DNA from 2 places in the Bacteroides parvus genome. Region 2 is predicted to be linked to the other one. Evidence: riboswitches for the same ligand, from Rfam matches in the RefSeq annotation. Region 2 holds a riboswitch; the other holds the start of a gene.
What was found. A riboswitch is a leader RNA that binds a small molecule or an ion and turns the genes downstream of it on or off. The one in region 2 is predicted to bind cobalamin.
Positions count from the first base shown of each region.

Region 1: it holds a riboswitch for cobalamin, as region 2 does, so the genes downstream of both, JXR92_RS09705 (tryptophanase) here and JXR92_RS15810 (TonB-dependent receptor plug domain-containing protein) in region 2, are expected to answer to the same signal.

Region 1 is NZ_CP084680.1:2,424,424-2,430,437, forward strand. Features, by position in the region: gene JXR92_RS09705 (tryptophanase) at 1-1,318, opposite strand, end outside; cobalamin riboswitch at 1,592-1,793, opposite strand; gene JXR92_RS09710 (sensor histidine kinase) at 2,120-3,913, opposite strand; gene JXR92_RS09715 (response regulator transcription factor) at 3,888-4,577, opposite strand; gene JXR92_RS09720 (hypothetical protein) at 4,865-6,014, shown strand, end outside.
Region 2 is NZ_CP084680.1:3,840,773-3,846,786, forward strand. Features, by position in the region: gene JXR92_RS15810 (TonB-dependent receptor plug domain-containing protein) at 1-1,181, opposite strand, end outside; cobalamin riboswitch at 1,241-1,439, opposite strand; gene JXR92_RS15815 (Cof-type HAD-IIB family hydrolase) at 1,540-2,772, shown strand; gene JXR92_RS15820 (RecQ family ATP-dependent DNA helicase) at 2,839-6,014, shown strand, end outside.

The DNA of each region.
Region 1 (6,014 bases), 1.4 Mb from region 2:
TGCGAACTCCGCGGGTAATACTTTCCCGCTTGTCATATACATTTTTTAAAGCGGCTGCTACCACATCCATGTGGTTGTCGGTGTACACGCGGCGAGGGATGGCAAGCCGGAGCAAATCCAAGCCGTTGAAGCGGTTTTCGCGGGTCACCGGGTCGCGGTCTGCCAGCAGATAGCCGATTTCACAACCGCGTATGCCTGCTTCTAGATAGAGTTCGGCGGTCAGTGTCTGTGCCGGAAACTCTTCTTTGGGCACGTGTGTCAGCACTTTGGGGGCATCCACAAATATGGCATGGCCGCCTGCGGGACGTTGGTAAGGTATCCCGTACTCATCCAGTTTCATGGCTAGATAGCCCACCTGGTGAATGCGGGTTTCCAGATTGTCAAATTCAGTATTTTCATCCAGGCCGATGGCAAGGGCGTTCATGTCACGTCCGTTCATGCCGCCGTAAGTGAGGTAGCCTTCGAATTGCACGCAGAAGCCTTTGGCACCTTCATACCAGTCTTTCCGGCGGGTGGCTATGAATCCGCCCATGTTGACAATACCGTCTTTTTTGGCACTCATCGTCATGCCGTCGGCAAGGTCAAACATCTCGCGGGTAATTTCCTTTATGCTCTTGTTGCGGTAACCTTCTTCTCTCATTTTGATGAAGTAGGCATTTTCCGCAAAGCGTGCCGAGTCAAAGAGAACGGGCTTGCCGTACTTGTCGGCAATGGCGCGGACTTCGCGCAGGTTCTGCATGGAAACCGGCTGGCCGCCTGCGGTGTTGTTGGTTATGGTGACGATGACGAACGGTATCCGTTCGCTATGTTCCTGTAATGCTTTTTCCAGTTTTTTAGGGTCTACATTGCCTTTGAAGGGAATTTCCAGCTGTGTCTGTTTGGCTTCGTCTATGGTGCAGTCCAGAGCCAGTGCCCGGCGTCCCTCGATATGTCCTTTGGTGGTGTCGAAATGGGAGTTTCCCGGCACAATGTCGCCCTCGTGCACCAGGTAGGAGAAGAGTACATTTTCGGCAGCGCGTCCCTGGTGGGTGGGGATAATGTATCCAAATCCGGTGAGGCGGGTGATGACTTCCTTCAGTCTGAAGAATGAGGTGGCTCCGGCATAGCTTTCGTCGCCCAGCATCATGCCTGCCCATTGGCGGTCGCTCATGGCGCCGGTGCCCGAGTCGGTGATGAGGTCGATATAAACTTGTTCCGATTTGAGTTGGAATACGTTGTAGTGGGCTTCTTTCAGCCATTGTTCGCGTTCCTGGCGGGTACTTTTACGGATAGGTTCCACCATTTTTATTTTCCATGCTTCGGCAAATGGTAATTCCATAGACTCTGTATCTTTAATAATTTGACAATAGGTTAACGGATAAACCGATTATTTCGGTTTAATGTGCCGAATTTAGGTAAAATCTATGTAATAATCAATTTAAATATGACTTTTTGTAATGTAAATGTCCGGACGAAATCACTTCGGCCGGACATCATCAAATAAACTTGGCAGAGTTTATTACCTTCTTTACTTTCTCTGAATTAGGTTTGATGAATGAAATGATGGACGGTTTGTCCGGCTCATTAGACTCAACGCTTTTTCCTCGAAAGCAATGATAAAGTATGCATGGCAGGTCTTCTGACTTGTTTCTGTTGCAGGCGCCTTCCCGGAAGAATATTCCAGTGGCATAGAGTAATTGTCTGCAACGTTGCACGAAACTTACAGCAGCGGGACTGTCCAGGATTTACACCTGATTCCCTTTTAATCGCTTTCCCAGAAGAGGGGGAGCGAACCAATGCATGACAAAGATACGGATTCTTTTTGAGAAAACAATTCTATGAGTGATAAATTTTCTTCCCCGCTCTCTTTCTTTTTGCCGACAAATTGGCAAGGTTTTGCCATCCTCTTGGCAAGACTTTGTCACCGCGTTGGCAAAACTTTGCCATAGGCATGGCAAAAGTTTGCCAAAAGCATGGCAATAGGTTGGCAAAATTACTCTCTGATTGATAGTGACTTAAGGCGATTTAAGCAATCCGTCATGTCGGTAAGGTGAAAAGATACCAATACAAGCCACACTTGCCACAAGAACCTTCTCCAGAGGTATGCAAAGCATTTTGTTTGGTGTGGTAAAACGGGCTGTTATCTCTCTTTTGCCAGTGTGAATACAAACTCCAGCCCTCCGCCTTGGTTGTTTTTGGCAGAGATGGTGCCTCCGTGAATAAGGACTGCATTCTTCACTATGGCGAGCCCCAAGCCGGTGCCGCCCAACTTGCGCGAGCGTCCTTTGTCTACACGGTAGAAGCGTTCGAACAAACGGTTCAGATGTTCGGGAGAAACGCCGATGCCGGTATCGGCAAAACTGAAATAGTAGTAATTCTCGTCTTCGCGGAAACAACTGATGTTGATGTGTATGTTGGTGCCGGCATAAGCGATGGCGTTGTCCATGAGATTGCGGAAGATGGAGTAGAGTAGAGAGTAGTTGCCCCGCAACTGTATCTTCGATTTTAGGGAATTGACAACGGTGATTTGCTTCTGTTCCAGTTCCAGGGACACTTCGTTGACGATGTTTGAAACCAGCATGCTGATGTCCACCTTTTCCATATCGATCATGTTGGCGGCTTCGTCCATGCGGGTCAGTACGGATATGTCGCGCAGCAGGCGGCTCAGGCGGTTGCTTTGCGCGTAGCAGCGTTCCATGAAGATTTGCATCTTTTCGGGCGCGATGTTCTCGTTGTTCACGATGGTTTCCAGATAGCCTTGTATGCTGCTTACGGGGGTTTTCAGCTCATGGGCGATGTTTTGGGTCAATTGCCGTTTTAGCTGTATCTGCTCCTCTTCCTGGGTGATGTCGTTGATGGAAATCTCAAAGCTGAGGTCTTGGAAGATGATGCACTCCACGATGAAGATGCGTCCGTTCTTGTTGATGTGAACGGACATTCTTCGTTCTTCGTTATAGGAAGGGCGTTTCTGTGCCTTGTTGATGAAATCTGTTATCTTCTGGAATTCGCAGATGGAGAATATTTCTTCGGTAGTCTGCAGGTTGGAGTCTGAAATCAGATTGCCGTATTGGGTGAACAGATTGTTTACCAGTATCTCCTTTTTGTCTCTGTTGAATACGCCCAGTCCTTCGCGGGAGGTCTGCAAATGGGTGATGAGTTTTTCGCGCTCAATGTAAAGCGCCTCTTTGGTTTCGCGCAGGCGCTTATATATTTGTATGATGTGCTGCGAAATCTCTCCAAGTTCATTGTGCGGGAAGGCGGTTTGTATGTCCATGTCTATGGGTTCGTTCTTGTCGGCTCTTTTGGCAAACTCACGCAGGTGGTTGATGGCACTGCCAAGTTTGGAGGTGAATTTATAAAAGATGAATATCAGCAGCAGTGATACAATGACCGTGAACCAGATGTAATGTGGGTCGGCAGCCAGATTGTTCATCAGGTTGACGTTGTAGGGGAGAGCTGAGCGGATGATGCAGTCTTTGTAGACGGTGGCAGAATAGAAATAGGTTCTGCCGGTGGTTTCGGAGATGCGCCGCAGGTCGTAGCCTTTGCCGGCTTTCAGTGCCTTCTGCACTTCGGGGCGCTTGATGTGGTTGTCCAGTTCATGGCTGCCGTTCTGGGAACTGTCGAACAATACGTTACCTTGAAGGTCTACCACGGTGACGCGCAGTTCCTTGTTTACATGCTTGGAGATATAGCTGTCCAGCATGGAAGTCCATAGGCTGTCGGGGAGATAACGAAGTTCCTGGTGTAGTCTGTCATTATAGTCTTGCAGCTGCGTGTCCAGTAGCTCCACTTTATATTCCTTTTCCCGCTGATACTGGTAGGCGATGAAGCATGCGGCGAATATGAGGAACAGTGAAATGACCGAAAGGAAAAGCTTCCGGCTGAAGGACAGAAAGTGTCTGTCGTTATTCGGCTTCGAAACAATATCCATATCCCAAGCGTGTTACGATGCATTTGCCATAAACTCCGATTTTCTTGCGTAGGCGTGTGATGTTTACGTCGATGGTACGGTCCAGCACATATACTTCATCACTCCAGATGCGGTTCAGTATATCCTCGCGCGAGAATACGCGTCCTTTATTCTGCAAAAGCAGCAATAAGATTTCAAACTCTTTTTTGGTGAGCGGTGCCTCTTCACCGTCAATGCAGACTTTCTTCTTGATGACGTTCAGCACCAGCGTCTTGTAGACAATCTGTTCCGGTGCATGCTCTGTCTCTCCTTGCTGGGTGCGTCTCAGTACGGCTTTGACACGTGCCGCTACTTCGCGCAGCGAGAAGGGTTTGGATATATAGTCGTCCGCTCCCAGGTTGAAGCCAGTCACGGTGTCATTTTCCGTATCTTTGGCGGTAATGAAGATGATGGGTATCTGGGCCGTCTTCTTGTCCTTCTTCAGCATACTTGCCATTTTGAAGCCGGAAATTTCTCCCATCATCACGTCCAGCAGTAGTAGGTTGTAGCTGCCAATGTCCATTCTCAGAGCTTCTTCGGCAGAGTTCGCCGTGTCCACTTCGTAGCCTTCGTTTTCGAGGTTGAACTTCAGAATTTCACATAAGTCTTCTTCATCGTCCACTACTAAAATCCGGTAATTGTTCATTGCTTTGTTGTTTATGTATGACAGGAATAAAACAATTTTCTTGTCACAAAGTTAAACTTTATTTCTTTTTATCGGCAAAAATAGTGCAAACCGAATGCAGAATTTTCATGTTTACATGAAAAGTTGTGCCGAGATGCAGGCCATTTCTGCTTTCTGGGTACAAAAGTGAGGCTAATTTGTTACGGAATGATGAAACAAGTGTTACATTTGGGTTACATTAAATTCCCGTTTATCTAAAAGCCCCGTCACATTAAAATATTATCTTTGCTTCGTAAATACTGAATTGTATGAAAGAACTTATGTATATCAGGAGTTTCTCTAAGAGACATTTGTCGGTTATTATGGGAACTCTACTTTTAGTGATAATCGGCTCTGTCTGGCTGAATACGGCTCCTTTCCGCTCGGGATTTGAGATTACGGATGAACTGGGCGGTAATATATTCCCTTCCAGTATCCTTTCGGTGGCTACTACCGATGCTCAGGTCATAGTGCCGGTAGACTCCATGTATGTAGGTAATCCGAAGTCCTGCATCGCTGTCCGTGTCCGTTCGAGGAATGCTTATAGCCGGGTGCGGGTAGAGGTTGCAGAGACTCCGTTCTTTTCCCGTTCCGTGTCGGAGTTTGTGCTGGCAAAACCGCGTACGGAGTATATTATCTATCCTGATATCATATGGAATTACGAGGCTCTGAAGAATAACAACCAAGCGGAACCCATCAGTGTGGCCGTTATGGTAGAGATGAACGGCAAGGATTTGGGGCAGAGGGTGCGTACTTTTTCCGTTCGCAGCATTAATGAATGTCTGTTGGGGTATGTCACGAATGGTACAAAGTTCCATGATACCGGCATCTTTTTTGCAGCTTATGTGAATGAGGAGAATCCTATGATTGACAAGCTGTTGCGTGAAGCGCTGGATACGCGTATCGTCAACCGGTTTTTGGGTTATCAGGGAGGTGCCGAAGTGGTGGACAAGCAGGTTTATGCCTTGTGGAATGTGTTGCAAAAGCGCAAGTTCCGTTATAGTTCGGTGTCCAATACGAGCCTTTCCAGCAACGTGGTTTTTTCACAGCGTGTGCGCACGTTCGATGATGCTTTGGAGTCCTCGCAAATCAACTGTGTGGATGGGAGTGTCCTTTTTGCTTCTTTACTCCGTGCCATAAATATAGAACCTATATTGGTACGCACTCCAGGACATATGTTTGTAGGATACTACACAGATTCTAGTCATAAAGACATGAATTTCCTTGAAACGACCATGATTGGTGATGTGAATTTGGATGATTTCTTTCCGGACGAACAGTTGGATTCGACAATGGTGGGAAAGTCGCAGAACCAGATGTCGCGCATTACCTTTGATAAGTCCAAGGAGTATGCCAATAAGAAGTATACCCAAAATAAAGAAGGTATTCATTCCGGTAAACTGAACTATATGTTTCTGG
Region 2 (6,014 bases):
TGCCGGTAGCGTGCATTGAAGGCACTGATGGAAGTATATCTTGTGGGGAAAGGACATTCCGGCAAACTGTTGCGCAACTTGTTTATCACCCCGTCCTGCGCCAACGAAAGGGTCAAAGCTTCCAAAGGACGGTAGAGAACGGTCGCGGAAATATAATATTCGTCTTGCCGGTGATTTTCCCGATAATATCCGTTGGTATATTCCTTACCCTCATCCTTATATTTGTTCCAGCCATGATTATACTTTGCTTGTGCCTGCAGACTCCATCGGGGCGAAAAATGCTTCCTATAACGTGCCTGCACAAAAGTATTCTCATCCCAAAGCGTTTCATCGGAAAGGGGATTATAGAGCGTAACCGCCCCTGGAAGTCCCCGACGGGAATAGAAGTAGTAACCCTTCACATCCAGTTCACTGTCATCCTTGAAAGTATGATAAAGGGTAGCTTCGCCCTGCCAGGAATAGATGCCGGTGTTATTACGTTTCTCTTCCGTCACGTATTTTCCATTGACCAGCGTGAAAGGGTAATTACCGTCCGCCCTCATATAAGCGGCATCTACCGCCACGCGTGTACGGCTGCCCAGTTTCTGCCACCAGCGCAACGAGGGGCTGACCATGCCGAACGACCCTCCGCGCACCCGTGCCTGAAAAGCGGCATTGCGCCCGTCATCAAAATGAGGTTTTTCCGTCTCTATGCCCAGCACACCGGCCGACGCATACAAGCGGGCGGACTGCAACAAGTCCTCCGACTGCCCGATGGCGAGCGAAAGCATGGAAACATTGTCCAGCGAAAAACGCCCGATATCTATCTGCCCTGCCTGACAATTGCTCACCGCCACCCCGTCATAACTGACAGCTGTATGGGCTGCTCCCATATTGCGTATGGAAACCGTTTTCAGTCCTCCAATGCCTCCATAGTCCTTTACATTGGCTCCGGCAAAACGGCGCACAGCATCTGCCATATTCTGTATTCCCAGCTGGCTGATATCCTGCCGTGACATCGTCTGTATGGGTACGGCAGAAGTCACTTTATTGGGCGACCTGCGTGCTGTCACTGTCACTTTCTCTATCTGATGCACTTTCCCTGTAATCGTATCTCCTCCCACCTCCTGGGCAGAGAGCCGGAATATACTTGCACCCACTGAAACAGCACAGACCAGTAGTACCTTAGTCCTTCCTGACATAGAATAAATGAAGATTATCTTAAACCATTTGCGCACTGCCCACTTTCCTCGAATGGACAATTTTTCGACTTTGTTTTGCAGGTCTTCTGACTCGTTCCCGGTACATCGCCTTCCCGTTCTTTCCGAAGAACAGTGGCACAAGTATGATACACCGAGCATGGAACTCACAGCAGCGGGACTGTTCGGGACTTTCACCCGATTCCCTTTTCATCCGCTTCTCCGGATAGAGAACGCGGAACAAAACGTGGACAAAGATAGGATAAATAAAAGAAGTTTCAGTAAACAATAAAACGAATATTACCGTTTTAACAGTCATTTTTCTAACTTTGTAACATAATAACCCAAAAATTGAGTTGCCATGAAATATAAGTTATTGGTTCTTGATGTAGATGGGACGCTACTCAATGATGAAAGAGAAATCAGTAAAAGGACATTAGCCGCTCTGCTAAAGGTCCAGCAGATGGGAGTGCGCATAGTTTTGGCATCCGGTAGGCCGACTTATGGACTGATGCCACTGGCCAAAACCCTCGAACTCGGCAATTATGGAGGGGTTGTTCTCTCCTATAACGGTTGCCAGATAATAAAAGCACAGAACGGAGAAATATTGTTTGAACGACGCATCAATCCGGAAATGCTGCCTTATCTGGAAAAGAAAGCCCGCAAGAACGGCTTTGCCATCTTCACCTACCACGATGATACCCTCATTACGGATAGTCCGGACAATGAATATATAAAGAATGAAGCCCTGCTAAACAATTTGAAGATAATCAGGGAAGATGAATTCTCTACTGCCATAGACTTCGCGCCTTGCAAGTGCATGCTGGTGAGTGACAAGGAAAAAGCTCTGATAGGGCTGGAACAACATTGGGAAAAACGCCTGGCAGGTACTCTGGATGCTTTCCGTTCCGAGCCTTACTTTTTAGAGGTGGTGCCCTGCGGAGTCAATAAAGCGAATACGTTAGGCGCCCTATTAGAGCATTTGGGAGTAACACGGGAAGAAGTCATTGCCGTTGGAGATGGCGTATGCGATGTGACCATGCTCCAATTGGCCGGCATGGGGGTAGCTATGGGACATTCACAAGATTCTGTAAAGGTCTGTGCAGACTATGTGACCGCATCGAATGAAGAAGATGGAGTGGCCCTGGCCGTAGAAAAACTAATATTGGCAGAAGTGCGTGCAGCAGAGGTGCCTCTTGATTTACTGAACGAACGGGCACGACACGCATTGATGGGAAACTTGGGCATTCAATACACATACGCTTCGGATGAGCGCGTAGAAGCAACCATGCCGGTCGACTACCGTACCCGCCAACCCTTCGGCATTCTGCATGGCGGTGCCACCCTTGCCTTGGCAGAAACCGTTGCCGGGCTCGGCTCCATGATTATCTGCGAACCTGATGAGATTGTCGTGGGAATGCAAGTCAGCGGAAATCATATTTCTTCTGCACACGAAGGAGATACCGTAAGGGCAGTAGGCACTATCCTGCACAAAGGACGCTCATCCCATATATGGAATGTGGACGTATTTACTTCCACCAATAAACTGGTTTCCTCTATACGGGTAGTGAATAGTGTGATAAAGAAAAGATAAAATAATAAAAAAACGATACAGACACATAACAAATCCAAGTTGTAAAACTATTTATTATATTGAGATATGTCAATATGGAGCAAGCTTATAGGAATCAAGAAAACCGAGGATAGAAACAATATCATCGGCTATAAAACCACCTCTGTACCATATAATGCCTACAATTATGCCATAGTAGATGTTGAAATAGGCTTGAAAGACCACAGAATCCATGATATAGGAGCCCTCAAGCATGATGACACGACATTTCATAAAACCTCAAAAGAAGAACTATTCATTTTCTTAAACGACATAGACTACATCTGCGGACACAATATCGTTCACCATGATGCTAAATACCTGTTTACGGACAAAATTTGCCGCTGGATTTTAGTTGATACACTTTATGTTTCGCCTTTACTGTTCCCTGAACACCCTTACCACAGGCTTGTGAAAGATGATAAACTGATGAGCGAACAGATGAACAATCCGGTGAACGATTGCAAGAAAGCAAAAGACTTATTACTGGATGAAATAGCATGCTGGCATTCATTACCAAAAGAAAAGCGTATACTATTCGCATCGTTGCTGAAGGACAAGAAAGAATTTGAAGGATTTCTCAATATGGTAAGTGCGGAGTATATTCATAAAGGAATACCTGAACTTATTAAAGAACTTTATGCCGGAAAAATTTGCCAACATGCCGACCTTGACATGCTCATCAATCAATACCCATGCGGATTGGCATACGCTTTGGCTCTGATTGACACCACCGATTACCGCTCCATCACTCCCGGATGGGTACTTTATAATTATCCGGAAGTGGAATTTATCGTAAAACTCTTGCGACACACTACTTGCAAAGAAGGCTGCGACTACTGCCATACGCAATTGGATGTGCTCCATAACCTAAAAATATTTTTCGGATATGAGCGCTTCCGGACATACGAAGGCGAGCCACTGCAAGAACGTGCTGCCCAAGCTGCGGTAAAAGGGGAATCGCTACTGGCGATATTTCCTACCGGCGGCGGCAAATCACTTACTTTCCAATTGCCCGCACTCATGGCTGGGCACTCCGTGCACGGGCTTACGGTAGTCATCTCCCCCTTGCAGTCCTTGATGAAAGACCAGGTAGACAACCTTGCCGACAGAGGCATCACGGATGCCGTAACCATAAATGGGATGTTAGACCCCATCACAAGATCACTGTCCATACAAAGAGTACAAGACGGAGAAGCCTCGTTGTTGTATATCTCTCCCGAAATGCTCCGTTCAAAAACAATCGAGAAAATATTGATGGCGCGCCACGTTGTAAGGTTTGTGATAGACGAAGCGCACTGCTTTTCTTCATGGGGGCAGGATTTCAGGGTTGACTATCTCTACATTGGCAAATTCATCCAAAAATACCAGCAAAAGAAAAAATGCAAAACCCCGATACCTGTATCCTGTTTCACGGCCACGGCAAAACAGAAAGTAATCCAAGACATCTGTGACTATTTCAAGCAGACTTCGGATTTGAACTTGGAATTATTCGCATCAACGGCCTCAAGAACGAATCTGCACTATTCCGTCATACATGTAGAGAATGACAATGATAAATATTTAAAACTGAGAGAACTTGTAGCAGAAGCCGATTGTCCGACAATTGTTTACGTATCACGCACCAAACGGACAAAGGAAGTGGCTGCAAAACTGACTCGCGACGGTTACAAGGCACTCCCTTTCAATGGGAAAATGGAAGCCGATGAAAAAATTGCCAACCAAGATGCTTTTATGAACGATCAGGTACACATCATTGTGGCCACATCCGCATTTGGCATGGGAGTCGACAAGAAAGATGTCGGTCTTGTGGTACATTATGATATTTCCGATTCGCTGGAGAATTATGTTCAAGAAGCAGGCAGAGCAGGTCGTGATCCCGGTCTTAGCGCACGTTGTTATGTGCTTTATAGTGACAATGATTTGGACAAGCATTTTATATTGCTAAACCAAACGAAACTTAGCATTAGCGAAATACAACAGGTATGGAAAGCCGTCAAAGACCTTACCAAATACCGTATGAAAGTCAACTGTTCTGCGTTGGAAATTGCCCGGCAAGCAGGATGGGATGATTCGGTATCTGACATTGAGACCCGTGTACGGACAGCATTAGCAGCTTTGGAACAAAGCGGATACTTGGTAAGAGGAAACAATGTACCTCATGTATATGCCACAGGAATAACAGTAAAGAATATGGACGAAGCTAGAGAACGCATATCAACATCACTACTTTTTGGCAACGATGAAATAGAAAAGGCAGTCCGTATCATCAAGTCATTGATTTCTCAAAAACATATCGCTAAGGCTCAGGACTCGGAAGCAGAATCACGAATCGACTATCTGGCAGATATTTTGGGACTAAGCAAAAGAGATGTTATATCTGTAGTGGAGCGCATGCGACAGGAAGGCATATTGGCAGACAGCAAAGATATATCTGCCTATTTGCAGGATGCAGGTGATTCGGAACGAAAGTCGCAAATGCTCCTCGAACGCTTTGCAAAACTTGAACAATACATTCTCAACCATATTCCCGATGAGTCTTTACGAATATCATACAAGCAACTGAATGAGAATGCCGTAAACGACGGAATCAACACATCCAAAGAAAAAGACATTCGGACGTTACTCTATTTTCTCACCGTCAAGGGATATACGCGTAAAAAAGAAGATGCGGCCCGTAACATGGAGATAAGTCGTCAGGCAGACATGGAATCCACCATCAGGCGATTTGAAAAACGATTGGAAATAAGTCGCTTTGCTGTAGAATGGCTATACAAACTAGCTTTTGATGCAGAAAAAAAGAATGTATCCGACAAAGCCATCCAGTTCTCCATAGTAGAGCTTCTGAACCGAATAAAATCAAGTTCCCAATCTCTTTTTGGTGGACTTGATGACATTCAATTGGAAGACGTGGAGGAAGCACTTCTATATTTATCGAAAATCGGTGCGCTAAAACTTGAAGGCGGCTTTTTGGTACTTTACAACGCCATGAATATCCAAAGAATAAAAGACAATAAGTCGAGATACAAGCAAGACGATTACCGAATGCTGAACGAATTCTACAAACTGAAAATCCAACAAGTGCATATTGTGGGGGAATATGCCAATCTGATGGTGAGAGATTATCATGCAGCCTTGCAATATGTTCAAGACTATTTCCAAATGGACTACAAGAAATTTGTCACAAAATATTTCAAAGGAGACAGAACAAGCGAGATACAACG